Regions from separate parts of the Exiguobacterium sp. UBA3491 genome, predicted to be linked through region 2. Evidence: a T-box and tRNA genes for the amino acid it is inferred to sense, from the RefSeq annotation. Region 2 holds a T-box; the other regions hold tRNA genes.
What was found. A T-box is a leader RNA that pairs with one kind of tRNA and senses whether it is charged. The one in region 2 lies ahead of argS (arginine--tRNA ligase), so its partner is inferred to be a tRNA-Arg.

Region 1: it has a tRNA-Arg gene. The T-box ahead of argS (arginine--tRNA ligase) is inferred to sense a tRNA for this amino acid. The anticodon was not compared.
Region 3: it has a tRNA-Arg gene. The T-box ahead of argS (arginine--tRNA ligase) is inferred to sense a tRNA for this amino acid. The anticodon was not compared.

The regions. Positions count from the first base shown of each region.
Region 1 covers NZ_DFQK01000028.1:67,564-71,832, reverse strand. The annotation lists gene B4F99_RS10125 (sugar-binding transcriptional regulator) at 1-758, opposite strand, end outside; gene B4F99_RS10120 (glutaredoxin family protein) at 874-1,134, opposite strand; gene B4F99_RS10115 (RNA polymerase subunit sigma-54) at 1,125-2,267, opposite strand; tRNA gene B4F99_RS10110 (tRNA-Arg) at 2,421-2,496, shown strand; partial or broken gene clpP (ATP-dependent Clp endopeptidase proteolytic subunit ClpP) at 2,679-3,263, shown strand; gene B4F99_RS10100 (hypothetical protein) at 3,383-3,619, opposite strand; gene whiA (DNA-binding protein WhiA) at 3,702-4,269, opposite strand, start outside.
Region 2 covers NZ_DFQK01000012.1:95,560-99,828, reverse strand. The annotation lists gene B4F99_RS03585 (metallophosphoesterase family protein) at 1-80, shown strand, start outside; gene B4F99_RS03580 (hypothetical protein) at 143-748, opposite strand; gene argS (arginine--tRNA ligase) at 779-2,461, opposite strand; T-box leader at 2,521-2,739, opposite strand; gene B4F99_RS03570 (GGDEF domain-containing protein) at 2,869-4,269, shown strand, end outside.
Region 3 covers NZ_DFQK01000009.1:113,062-117,330, reverse strand. The annotation lists gene racE (glutamate racemase) at 1-770, shown strand, start outside; gene rph (ribonuclease PH) at 771-1,526, shown strand; gene B4F99_RS02130 (XTP/dITP diphosphatase) at 1,523-2,116, shown strand; gene B4F99_RS02125 (metallophosphoesterase family protein) at 2,122-2,631, shown strand; tRNA gene B4F99_RS02120 (tRNA-Arg) at 2,705-2,778, shown strand; gene B4F99_RS02115 (hypothetical protein) at 2,881-3,405, shown strand; gene B4F99_RS02110 (hypothetical protein) at 3,432-4,269, shown strand, end outside.

The DNA of each region.
Region 1 (4,269 bases), on a different contig from region 2:
CGTTTTGCCATCGTTTTCGCCTCACCAATTCCATGTACCACGATTGAAGCACCTTTAATCATTTGAAGCACATTTTTTATGCTCGGCTCTTCGATCATCTTGACGAACGTCTCTGTACTGACCATGTCGGGGATGTGAAGCAGATGATAATCACTTTGAGCGCGTGACGCCATCCGTGAGCATACTGTGTTCGCTTGTAATTCGAGCGTTTCTCCCAGTCCTCCGCGTGCCGGAACGAATGTCATCGGACGGTGTTCCTTGTCTGGCGACATCATCGCCGCGACGGAAGCCATCGTCGTACCGCCTGTGACAGCGATCGTATTGTGATGGTCTGAAGAAAGCTCTCGTTTGAGTCGTGCGACGGTCGCCCGCCCCATGTCTCGTTGTACCCAGAAGGTTTCATCGGAATCACCCGGTACGATGACGACGTCCCGTACTCCGAGTCTCTCTTTTAAGGCTTTCGCCATGTCTGAGATCCCTGCGAGTTCTCCCATGATGCTGTGCATGCTGCGAAGAACGTTTCGTCCTTCATCTGTCAAGGACATCCCTTGCGTCGCGACCTCTAAGAGGTCTTGCTGCTTCAAGAAGTCAACTTCCCGCCGTAAGACGCGTTCCGTCAAGCCAAGGCTTGTCGCAAGCGTACGTCGTCCAATCGGTTGCATCAGTCGAACATAATGAAGGATGTCGTAGCGTGTCTGCATTTCTTCGATCAGATCAGGCACGATTCGTTTTTGGATCTGGACTAACTGCCGAATCATGTATTTCCCTCTCCTCTCAAGTAGCTGGACGCTTTCTGTCCCGCATGTCATAACGTGTCCCACTTGGTACACCGTTATCATAACAGTCCATTTCTCGCCTTGCAAGTCTCGTTTCTCAAGTTTTTTGAAGTAAGCGGTTTCTTATCATTTCCGTCTGGAATTTGCCATAACTCCAAATTTCGCCGTCATGCATGACGACCGGAATTTCATATAAGAACCGTAGACTGAGCGCTTCATCCTGATCGATGTTGACTTCCTCGAACGTCCATTCCGGAAACTCATCGAGTACGAAGTCGAGTAAGATGGCGGCCTCTTCACATAGCGTACATCCCGGACGTGAATAGAGTGTTAAGTGTCTGTGTCGTTTTAATCCCATTCTGATTGCGCCTTCCTTTGCTGCATCGTTTTTTTCGTTAAACCAAGCGCTGCCCGATATTTTGCAACCGTCCGTCGCGCGACTGTCAGACCGTCTGCTTGCAGACGATCCGTCAATTGCTGATCACTTAACGGACGATCGCTATGTTGAATATATTCGGCGATCCGCCGTTTAATTAAAAAACTCGAATCTCCGGTTGTCGTCCGTGAGACGAACAAGTCTTCTAAAGCAACGAGACCATGAACCGTCTCGACATACTTCGCAGCAATCGCTCGACCAATCGTTGACGGATGATGCCCCGTCGCCTCAGCGACTTGTTTTTTCGTCAGTGGCTCAAGATGCAGTTCTCCCTTGAACCAGCGTTCTTGTCGCTCAAGCAAGACCGAGAGGATGGCATGCATCGTAACGCGACGTCGTTCGTACGCGCGTAAAAAAGGCGTTGCCTCTTTTAATCCGAGCCACTTCTGATCCATGTCGAGTGTCATCCAGTCAATCTGAAGTTTTCCATCTAACAGGTGAATCCGTGCTTCTGCCATGACCGGTCGTTCTTCTTTAGGAAGATTCGGTGTCCGGCTCAGCCGCGTCAATCGTTTTCGCAACCGTGCTCGATCCTGTTTACTGAACTGCGCGAACACTTGACTCGCCGGTTCATGTCGTAACCGATCCGTCAGTCCGATCAATTCTGCGTCGTCTAGCTCGATCGCCTGTAACCATTGGCACTCGCGCTCCGAGCGGGCAGCAATGCCGACTGGTTCACATTGTTGTAAGAGTGTCCGTGCTTCTGTAATCGTTGCGACATCGGTCGAGAAGGATGCAGCGAGCTCCTCGTCCGATGTCCGCAATAAACCGTCCGCTTCTAAATACACGATGAGTTGTTCCGCCATATATCCTATTTCCTGTCTGACTGATTCTAAACGTATTTGTGCAATAAGCTCGTCTTCATAGGATGCCAAATGTCCTGCCATCTGCTCGGCCTCTAACGAAACCTGATTCGGGTAATGGCGGTGCAATCGTCGTTTTAACCGCCGCCATTCCTCCTCGAGTTCTGCCGCTGGTTGCTCAAGTACATGTAACTGATACTGTTGTGACGCCGATAACGTCAGCTGTTGCGTTTGTTCCTGGCGTTGATCCATCGATTTCCCTCCCTCACTTCTTATTATAGAAGAAACGTTTTGAAAAACGTGCTCTGAACCCCTTTTGAGTCGCTAGAGAAAAGAAAAGTCATCCTTCCCTATTGCTTTTCTGAAAAAATGTCGCTATACTATTAATTGTTCAGTACATCAGATGCACCCGTAGCTCAGGGGATAGAGCACTGGTTTCCGGTACCAGGTGTCGGGAGTTCGAATCTCTCCGGGTGTACCATTTATTCAACTACAAGGCAATGCCAGCAATGGCGTTGCCTTTTTTCTATATTGATATGTTTCATTTGCCCTTGTAATGGAAAAATACCTAAAAGTCGCATCGTATCTTTTGACCAATATTGACCAAAGGATTATGATAAGGATAAGTCGAATAGGAAGCTACATACCAACTATAAGGAGGCAAAGACTATGTTAATTCCAACAGTCATCGAACAAACAAACCGCGGGGAACGTGCTTACGATATCTACTCACGTTTGCTAAAAGACCGCATCATTCTTCTCGGGAGCGCGATTGACGACAACGTCGCCAACTCAGTCGTTGCCCAGCTTCTGTTCTTAGCAGCAGAAGATCCAGATAAAGAAATCTCGCTTTACATCAACAGCCCAGGTGGTTCGATCACTGCCGGTATGGCGATTTACGATACAATGAACTTCATCAAGCCACAAGTTTCAACGATTTGTATCGGTATGGCAGCATCGATGGGTGCGTTCTTGCTACAAGCAGGCGCAAAAGGAAAACGTTTCGCGTTACCAAACGCTGAAATCATGATCCACCAACCACTCGGTGGTACACAAGGTCAAGCATCGGATATCAAAATCCATGCGGAGCGTATCATCAAAATGCGTGAGCACCTCAACAAAATCATGGCTGAAAACACAGGACAACCACTTGAAGTCATCGAACGCGATACAGAGCGTGACAACTTCATGTCAGCACAAGCTGCTGCTGATTACGGTCTTATCGACCGCGTCATGGAACGTGCATAAGTCATCCAGAGTGTCTCCTTCGGGAGGCACTTTTTTTGTATCCATAGAAAAGTGAAGCCTTGTCGGTTATCGTTACATACAAAAAACCTCCCGTTCCTTATAGAACGAGAGGGTGATGATCAGTCGATCAAGTCTGTGATGTCTGAAACGATATCGTGGTTTTCACGAATCAGCGAGTAGATCGCGTTCGCATGTGGCGAAAGCTCTTCTTCTGCTTGTAATTGTTTCAGGAACAAAGATGTTGCGAATGCAACGAGTGTGCTTTTCGGTACACCGATTGCTTTTGCTTTTTTTGTTAACACTTCATCAAACTTCGCATCGACTGTCAGCGAAATACGTTTCTTTTCGTTAGCCATTTCAAAAACTCCTTAATTCGAACATTTAGTTGCATCGACTATATATTATAGTAGACTATGGTTCATCCCGCAAGCGACCCTCTTATAAGGCCCCTATCATCGACTCGCCATTTCGTACTTTTTCAGCGATTTGATCAATTTTCCGCAACCGGTGATTGATCCCTGATTTTGAGATGGAGCCGCTTTCGACCATCTCCCCGAGCTCTTGTAACGTGACGTCTTGATGGGTCACACGCAAGATCGCGATCTCCTTCAGCTTATCCGGTAAGACATCGAGCCCGACCGTCCGCTCAAGGAACTTGATGTTCTCGACTTGGCGTAATGCCGCACCGACCGTTTTGTTGAGGTTCGCCGTCTCACAGTTGACGAGACGGTTGACCGAGTTACGCATATCTTTTAAGATCCGGACATCCTCGAACCGCAGCATCGATTGTGTCGCATCAACGAGCTTAAGGAAATCGGAAATCTTCTCGCTCTCTTTAATGTAGAGGATATGTCCCTTTTTCCGTTCGATCGCCTTCGCGTTCAAATCAAAGACGTTCGATAGACCGCGGAGCGCCGCATTGTGTTCTTCATATAAGCTAAAGATCTCCAAGTGATACGACGATGTCGCCGGATTGTTGAGCGAACCCCCGGCGAGGAACGCCCCT
Region 2 (4,269 bases):
TAGGTCCTGTCGTGTTCGAACGAGAATGGTGTCTTTACGATTCAGAGCAACAATCGATCGTGTTCCATCGGGCAAACTAAGAAGATACGACAAAAGCCGTCGGGCACAGGGCTCGACGGCTTTTGTTTGTGCATCCTATTGATCAGAGATAACGGACAAGCGATGCCTTGACGACATCCACTTGTGTGAAGTTCGTCTCTTCCGCGAATGCTTCGATGACTTGACGGACATCCCCTTGACGACGAACGAAGCTCGTCGGAACTGGTGTTGTACCGACAAGTTGCTCATGCAAACTCGTCAATCGATGATCATCGATGATCGTCGTCATCAAATCAAGGAACAGAAGAACATGCAGACGGTTCAAATAATCCCATGGCTTGTCTTCCGAACGGAATTCATTACGAGCGAGCCATTTTTTCAATCCGATCGCATCGATTTGACTCAACGTCTCTGTCGTGCGCGCCGACTTCCAAAGCGTCAACAGTTCGCCGAGTTTTTTTCGTGTCTGTTTTTTACGCATGAAGAATTCAAAATTGTCTTTCGTGCGCAACGCGTCTCCTTCGATCGGAGCAATCAAATCAGCTTCCGGCGCCGTCACGAAATCGTGAACGAAATCGACAGACTCTCCCGGTAACCAAGCAGCGAGTTTCCCGTGAAAATCAGCCATGAAGGCGACGGTTTCTGCCAAAGGCTCCTGCTTCATCCGTGAAGCAGCTTGCTGTAATCGGTCTTTCGTCTCAGTCTTCATAATCTACCTCTTCTTATTCGTGGATTGGTCTTACATTTCTTCCGGAGCGCCGACACCAAGTAAACGAAGACCTTCTGTCAAGACGATCGTGACGGACTTGACGAGTGCAAGACGCGATTGTTTTGCCGCGTCATCTTCGAGAACACGGACGTGTCCGTAGTATTTATTAAAGCTTTGTGCAAGATCTAAGACGTAACGGCTGATGATTGACGGCTCGCGACGTGTGAACGCGCGATCGATGACCGTCGAGAATTGGTTCAGCATCGATACGACACCCCATGCATGATCATCGGCACTGCCAGCGAATGGTGTGCCATCATAGCTACCTTTACGGAGCAATGAGTGCGCACGAGCATTCGTATACTGGACATACGGTCCTGTTTCACCTTCGAATTTCAACATCTGCTCAAGATCGAACTCGATATTGTTCATCCGTTCATTTTTCAAATCATGGAAGATGACGGCGCCAACACCTACTTGACGAGCTGTTGCTTCGGCATTCGCTAAGTTCGGATTTTTTTCCGCGATGTTTTGCTTCGCGACGTCGATTGCTTCTTGTAGTACTTCTTCAAGCAAGACGATCCGACCTTTACGCGTAGACATTTTCTTTCCGTCTTTCATAATCAAACCGAACGGTACATGGTGCATTCCGTCGACATTCTCAAATCCAAGTTTCTTCAGGACTGCGAACAATTGCTTAAAGTGAAGCGCTTGTTCGCCGCCAACGACGTAGAATGCTTGCTCAAAACGGTACGTTTCGAGACGATAGACAGCAGCTGCTAAGTCACGTGTCGCATAAAGCGTTGCGCCATCCTTCTTTTTAATCAAAGCAGGCGGCATACCTTCTGCTTCGAGGTCGACGACCATTGCCCCTTCTGATTCGACGAGTAAATCTTTTTCTTCAAGCAAATCGATGACGTGTTGCATCTTATCGTTGTAGAAAGCTTCTCCGTTCAAGCTATCGAATTTAACTCCGAGCATCTCATAAACACGATTGAACTCAACAAGTGAGACTTCACGGAACCACGTCCAAAGCGTTGTTGCCTGCTCATCACCTTGTTCGAGTTTTTTGAACCAGAGACGTCCTTCGTCTTCAAGTGCCGGATTTGTTTCCGCTTCTTCGTGGAACCGGACATATAATTTCAACAATTCCTTGATTGGTTCTGCACGGACCGCTTCTTCCTCACCCCACATCGTGTACGCAACCATCAATTTCCCGAACTGTGTTCCCCAGTCCCCTAAATGGTTGACACCGACGACATCATAGCCTTTTTTACGTGAGATTTGGTTGAGCGCGTTTCCGATTACCGTTGAACGTAAGTGACCCATCGAGAATGGTTTCGCGATGTTTGGTGATGAAAAATCAGTGACAATCGTTTTTCCATTGGCTTCACTTGATCCGAACGTCTCATTTTCCGTCAGAACTTGGTTGACGATTTCTTGCGATACGACTTCCCGGTTCAAGAAGACGTTGATGTAAGGACCTACAGCCTGAACGTTTGAGAACAATGGCGCGTCGATTTTTTCTGCGAGGTCCGAAGCAATCATATTGGGTGCTTTACGGAATGCTTTCGCGAGCATGAAGCATGGGAATGCTAGATCTCCATGATCTTCATGTTTCGGTTGCTCGATTAGTTGTTCGATTTGTTCAATCGATAAGGCACCTTCCATGACTTGATGTAATACTTCTGCGTATTGCGTTTTATAACTCATCTTTATTTCCTCCTGCTTCACTGATTTTTGGCAATAAAAAACGCCCCTTGCGCCACGCGCAAAGAGACGGAATGACCGCGGTACCACTCTTCTTGGTGTCCTTTTGACACCCACCTTGTTCGGGGATAACGGGGTTCCCCCGGCTACGCCTTTTCTTTCAGGAATCGGGTAGCGTCTCAGAAGTGCGCTTCACGACCGGTTCGTCCTCAGGCTTCCACCATTCCCTGATTCGCTAGTTGACGAAAATCAACCGTTACTCTCTTCATCATCGACTGTATTCGATATCTTTCACATTATACGCAATTCTTTCTTTTCTCTCAACCTTATTTTTTTGGTAAATGGCTTATCAAAATTTCCACAATTCGGGTATAGGAATAAAAGATACTTCTCAGGGGGAGGGATGTTTCATGCGCTACTACCAACAGGTAGCCCGGACGAGCTGGATCGTTTTCAGTCTCGTCGCCTTGACATTGTTATTGATTGGCATCGTTCATCCACCTACCTTCCCTCCTTCCATCTCCATCGTCAATACCCTTTATTTGTTTGGGCTCGTTCTCCTGTTTCAGTTCGATAATGTCCGTCGTGGCGGCATTTATTATACGTTTCAAGAAGGAATCATTTTATTTTTATTCCTCAATTACGGTTTGACGTACGCTTTGATTTTAAGCCAAGTCGGTATTCTCGTCTTTCAATTCATGTCTCACCGAAAAGCGATTCGCTGGAAACGTTTCGCCTATCTCTACCCAATCAACGCCTTGTTTGATTTAGTCTACATCTCGCTTCCGGTATTTGCGTATGAAGCGCTCGGTGGACCGATCGGCTCAAGCTTTACGTATACCAAAGCTCTGATTCCCTTCATCGGCTTTTTGATCACAGTCTTCCTTGTTTCTTACTTCCAATGTCTGCTCGTCAATCGCTTTCTTTTCTTGAAATACGATTGGCAACGTCTTGTGAAGCTTCAGTCCCTCGTTTACGGAATCAGCATGTTAAGTGCTCTACTTGGGATCTGGTTCTACGATGAAAGTCCTCTTGTCGCGGCTACAGTCTCCGCCTTGATTCTCTTTTTATTCAAACGTCTGTTGCAAGAACGTGGTGACTCACTTGAAGCAAATGATAATGCTAAACGATTTGATGATGCGAAGGAACACTTATTGATCTCCCGCTTCGAACGCGAGACGATCGACTCGTTACTTCTCGATTTACCGCATCTGCTACCGTTTTCTGAAGGCTGGATTTCGATTCAACAACAGCGGAAACAAGTCATCTATGACATCCGGACGAAGCAACCGATCGATGTGTTACCGCTGTTTCACTCTTTGACAGCCGACGATTTGCATACCCCGATCATCTATGGTCTTCGTTGCGACTGGGGAAACGATATTCAAATCGGATTGCCTGTCGATCGCCATTCAATGCTAGCAATTCCTTCGATTACGAGCGGAGAAGTCGATGTCTCGATCATTCTGTTCCATCAAGTCGCAGACGCCTATGATGCGACGAATGCCGACGAATTATCTCGTCTACTCCGTATCTTTTGTCGCGTCCTAGAACGCTCTCGTGAAACGGTTCAACTCTATACAGAAAGTCGGACTGACGCCTTAACGGAATTACCAAATAGTCGTGCCTTTTACGAACACGGTCGACAAGAATTCGCTGCTGATTGCTATCCGCTTTCCGTGATTCTGTTTGATATCGATCATTTCAAACACGTCAACGATACGTACGGGCATAAAGTAGGCGATCTCGTCCTTCGTGAACTCGGTCGACGCATCCAGGTGATCCAACTGCAACATGATGATGTCTTCGCT
Region 3 (4,269 bases), on a different contig from region 2:
GTGGATTGACGGTCGCACGTGAATTGATGCGACAGTTGCCCCATGAGCGAATCATCTATGTCGGGGATACACTACGTTGTCCGTATGGTCCGCGTCCAGAAGAAGAAATTCGTGAGTTTACGTGGGAGATGATTGATTATCTCGTACAACAAGATGTGAAATTGATTGTGATCGCCTGTAATACAGCTACGGCTGTCGTCTTAAAAGAAGCGCGAGAACGTTTAAATATACCTGTCATCGGTGTCATCGATCCGGGTGCCCGTGCAGCAGTCAAGGTGACACGTACGAAACGAATCGGTGTCATCGGAACGAAGATGACGATTACAAGTAATTCCTACGAGAAGGCATTACGACATGTCGAAGGACAAGTCGTCGTTGAATCGTTAGCGTGCCCGCCATTCGTTCCGCTCGTCGAGTCGATGCAGACGGATGGCGCATACGTCGAACGTGTCGTGGCGAATACGCTACGACCTTTGATGAATTACGATATGGATACACTAATACTCGGGTGCACCCATTATCCGCTTTTAGCAGATGTCATTGGACGGGTCATCGGACCAGGCGTTCAACTCATCTCTTCAGGGGATGAAACCGCACTCGAAGTAGCAGCACTACTTGACTACAACACGATTTCAGCAGATGTGACACAAACACCAGAACATCGTTATTACGCGACAGGCGATATCCGCTCATTCGACCAAATTGCAACGGACTGGCTCGATCAGCCCATTCATGCGGAGCGCATCGTCCTTGGAACGGAGGAAGATTAAATGCGGACAGACCAACGAACGGCGGACGATCTCCGTCCAGTACAGTTATCAGTTGACATCAATAAACACGCGGAAGGTTCGATTTTGATTGAACTGGGTGATACGAAAGTCCTCTGCACGGCGACCGTCGAGGAAAGGGTACCACCATTTCTACGTGGAAAACGCCAAGGCTGGATCAATGCGGAATATTCGATGTTACCGCGGGCAACCGCTCAGCGGACTGCACGAGAAGCCGTTCGCGGCAAACAGACGGGGCGGACGATGGAAATCCAACGTCTCATTAGCCGATCACTTCGGGCGGTCGTCGATTTAGAAAAACTTGGTGAACGGACGATCTGGATCGATTGTGACGTCATTCAAGCTGATGGCGGAACACGAACAGCATCGATCACCGGTGGATTTTTAGCACTCGTTCGAGCTATCGATCAACTGATTCAAGCGGGAAAATTGACCGATACACCAATCAAAGAGGGCATCGCCGCCATCTCAGTTGGAATCGTCGGATCGAATGCCTTACTTGATTTATGCTACGAAGAGGATGCTGCAGCTGAAGTCGACTTCAATCTCGTCATGACGTCATCCGGTAAAATCGTCGAGATGCAAGCAACAGGAGAAGAGTCGACCTTTTCCCGTCAAGAGATGCTCGAAATGCTCGAACTTGGGGAAAAAGGTATTAAGGAACTGATTGAAACCGGTCGCGAGGCACTCGGTGTTTCGTGGTGGTATGTAGGAGAAGAAGTGGGGGAGCATAAATGAAAGTCATCGTCGCAACACATAACGCTGGTAAAGTGAAGGAACTCAAAAGCATGCTTGGGCGTCTCGGCTATACAGTCGAGTCGTTACTCGATCATGCGGATGCTAAAGAAACGGATGAGACAGGTGAAACATTCGAGGAGAATGCACTCTTAAAAGCAACAGAAGCAGCAGCCTACTTTGGTCACGCAGTACTTGCTGACGATTCAGGTCTTGAAGTCGATGCTTTAGATGGCGCTCCAGGTGTCTACTCGGCACGCTTCGCGGGTCTTGAAAAGTCGGATGCAGCGAACAACGCTCTACTACTTGAAAAGTTAGAAGGTGTTCCGGAAGAGGAGCGGACGGCACGCTTCGTTTGTGTACTCGCGCTAGCAAAACCAACAGGCGAAACATTGACGGTACGCGGAACAATGGAAGGGCGAATCGGTTTTGAAGCAAAGGGATCGAACGGTTTCGGTTATGACCCATTGTTCGTCACGGCAAGTGGACAAACGGCTGCTGAGTTGACGAAAGAAGAAAAAGCGATGATCAGTCATCGTGGCAATGCATTGCGCAAGCTCGAACAGGACTTAACTACTTTCCTAGGAGTGTGATGAAAATGAGAGCGTTGATCGTTAGTGATAGCCATGGACTAGAACAAGAACTGCTTACGATATTCGAACGGCATCAGGACGTGGATTTGGCTTTTCATTGTGGAGACTCTCAATTGACGCGCGACATTGAATCGTTATATCCATATCGTGTTGTACGGGGGAACTGTGATTATGGACACGATTTCCCGGAAGAAGTCACGTCGGAAATGGACGAGCATAAGGTCCTCTGTGTCCACGGACATCGTCAGGACGTCAAATATAGCCTAGATGTCTTGCAACATCATGCGAACGAAAAGCAAGCTGATATCGTTTTGTATGGTCATTCTCATGTTGCGAAGGCGGAGTATCGGGATGGTGTGTTATTCATCAATCCAGGATCGATTCGGATGCCACGCCATCGCCCAGACAAGACGTATGCGATTCTTGAAGTAGAACAAGACCGCTATTCTGTCGATTTTCTTGACATGAACGGGGATCGCGTCAATGCACTTCACCTCGACGGAACATTTTTGTAATAAAATAAATGCAATCTTTGTAATGTGATTGACACGAAAGAATTGTTCTAGTATAGTTTATTCGTGTTGACACGTCCCAATAGCTCAGCAGGATAGAGCAACGGCCTTCTAAGCCGTCGGTCGGGGGTTCGAATCCCTCTTGGGACGCTATAATTAAAATAGAGACTGCCCTTACGAGGGCGGTCTCTTTTTTTTATTTCAATTTTCGCTTATAATTAAGGTATCATGAACTTGAAAGGGATGAAAGCGATGTGGAAGAAAGTTGGAACAGTCCTGTTACTCAGTACGTTTCTTGTAGGATGTAGTGAGATTTCAAATACAGTTGATGATGCAAAACAACAGGTCAACGATGTGAAAAATAGTGTCGATTATGCTGGAGAACTTCAAGGGATTGCGAAAGATACCGCACAAGTCACGTCCGACTTATCTTCTTCTTTGAATGAAGCGGCTACGAAAGCACGCGAATCCACGAATCCGGAGCAAGCGCTCGACCAACAAATCGAAAAGTTAAAGGAAAACGGAACGATTGATCAGTTCAATCAAGAGCTGGACCAAATCGACCAACGATTGGCGGGACTTGAAAATCCACCGCAAGAGTTACAAAATTTAAGTGCAAAGCTCGAGCAGTTCGTGAATCAATCAGAAGACATCACACGACTTCTTGAAACAGACGTCTCTCTCGATACATTAAATCGTCTCGGTATCGAACAGGCAGGGAAATTACAAGATGCGATCACGAACTGGACGTCTTTGCTCGATCCGTTTACGAAATAAGTAGTTGAATGAAGGAGTGCAGGAATATGGAGACATCCCGCTGGATGGAACACGAACTAGAAGCAGAACGAGCTCGGGTCCTCCGTTTGCCGGCAGCTGAACAAGAACGGCTGGTAAAAGAATTAGAGACTGACCAATTGATAGGAGAAGATGTATTATACCGACTCTATGTCATCCAGCCGTTTTTACTGCATGACCGTGAACGATACGAGACTGTAGCAGAACGTTTTCTTGAAGTCGAGGGTGTGGAGCAAGTGCTCGCACTCTTTCTTTATGAACTCGGAGAACGGTATCCAATGAAGCTCGCTCTACGCTCGGCGTCACCGTATCTGCCGTATGGACTTGCGCTTCGATTAGACGAGATTAAACAGCGGATGACGGTGCGAGAACAAAAGACGACACCGGTTCAAAAAAACAATGTTACTCAGAGTGCCGTAACTTCTGGAACGGCGTTGATGCATGTGTTGCAACATGGAAGCTGGGTCGAACAAATGCGCCATTTGGCTGGTGCTGAATTCGAACGGACACCTGCGCTCTTTGACTACATTACACACAAGTATCTTCGTGCTCAGGATACAGAACATCAAAGCCTAATCGTCATCGATCAGTTATTAGGAAGTGTGATTGAGCATCTGTCCTATCCGGCAGACATTTATGTGCCGCATTTAGATGTACACTGGACGATCTCGACGCGTCAGGATTTAGAAGAAGTGCTGATTGCACATCAACAGGAACAACAAGCGTTACTCGCATCGATGCATACATTAGAACGAATGGATCCTTTTCGAGCCTTGCTCGTCTTGCGTTCGGACCAGTTGATTCATCTTGAAGAACGAGAAGCAATCGGGTCGGATATGGAGAAAT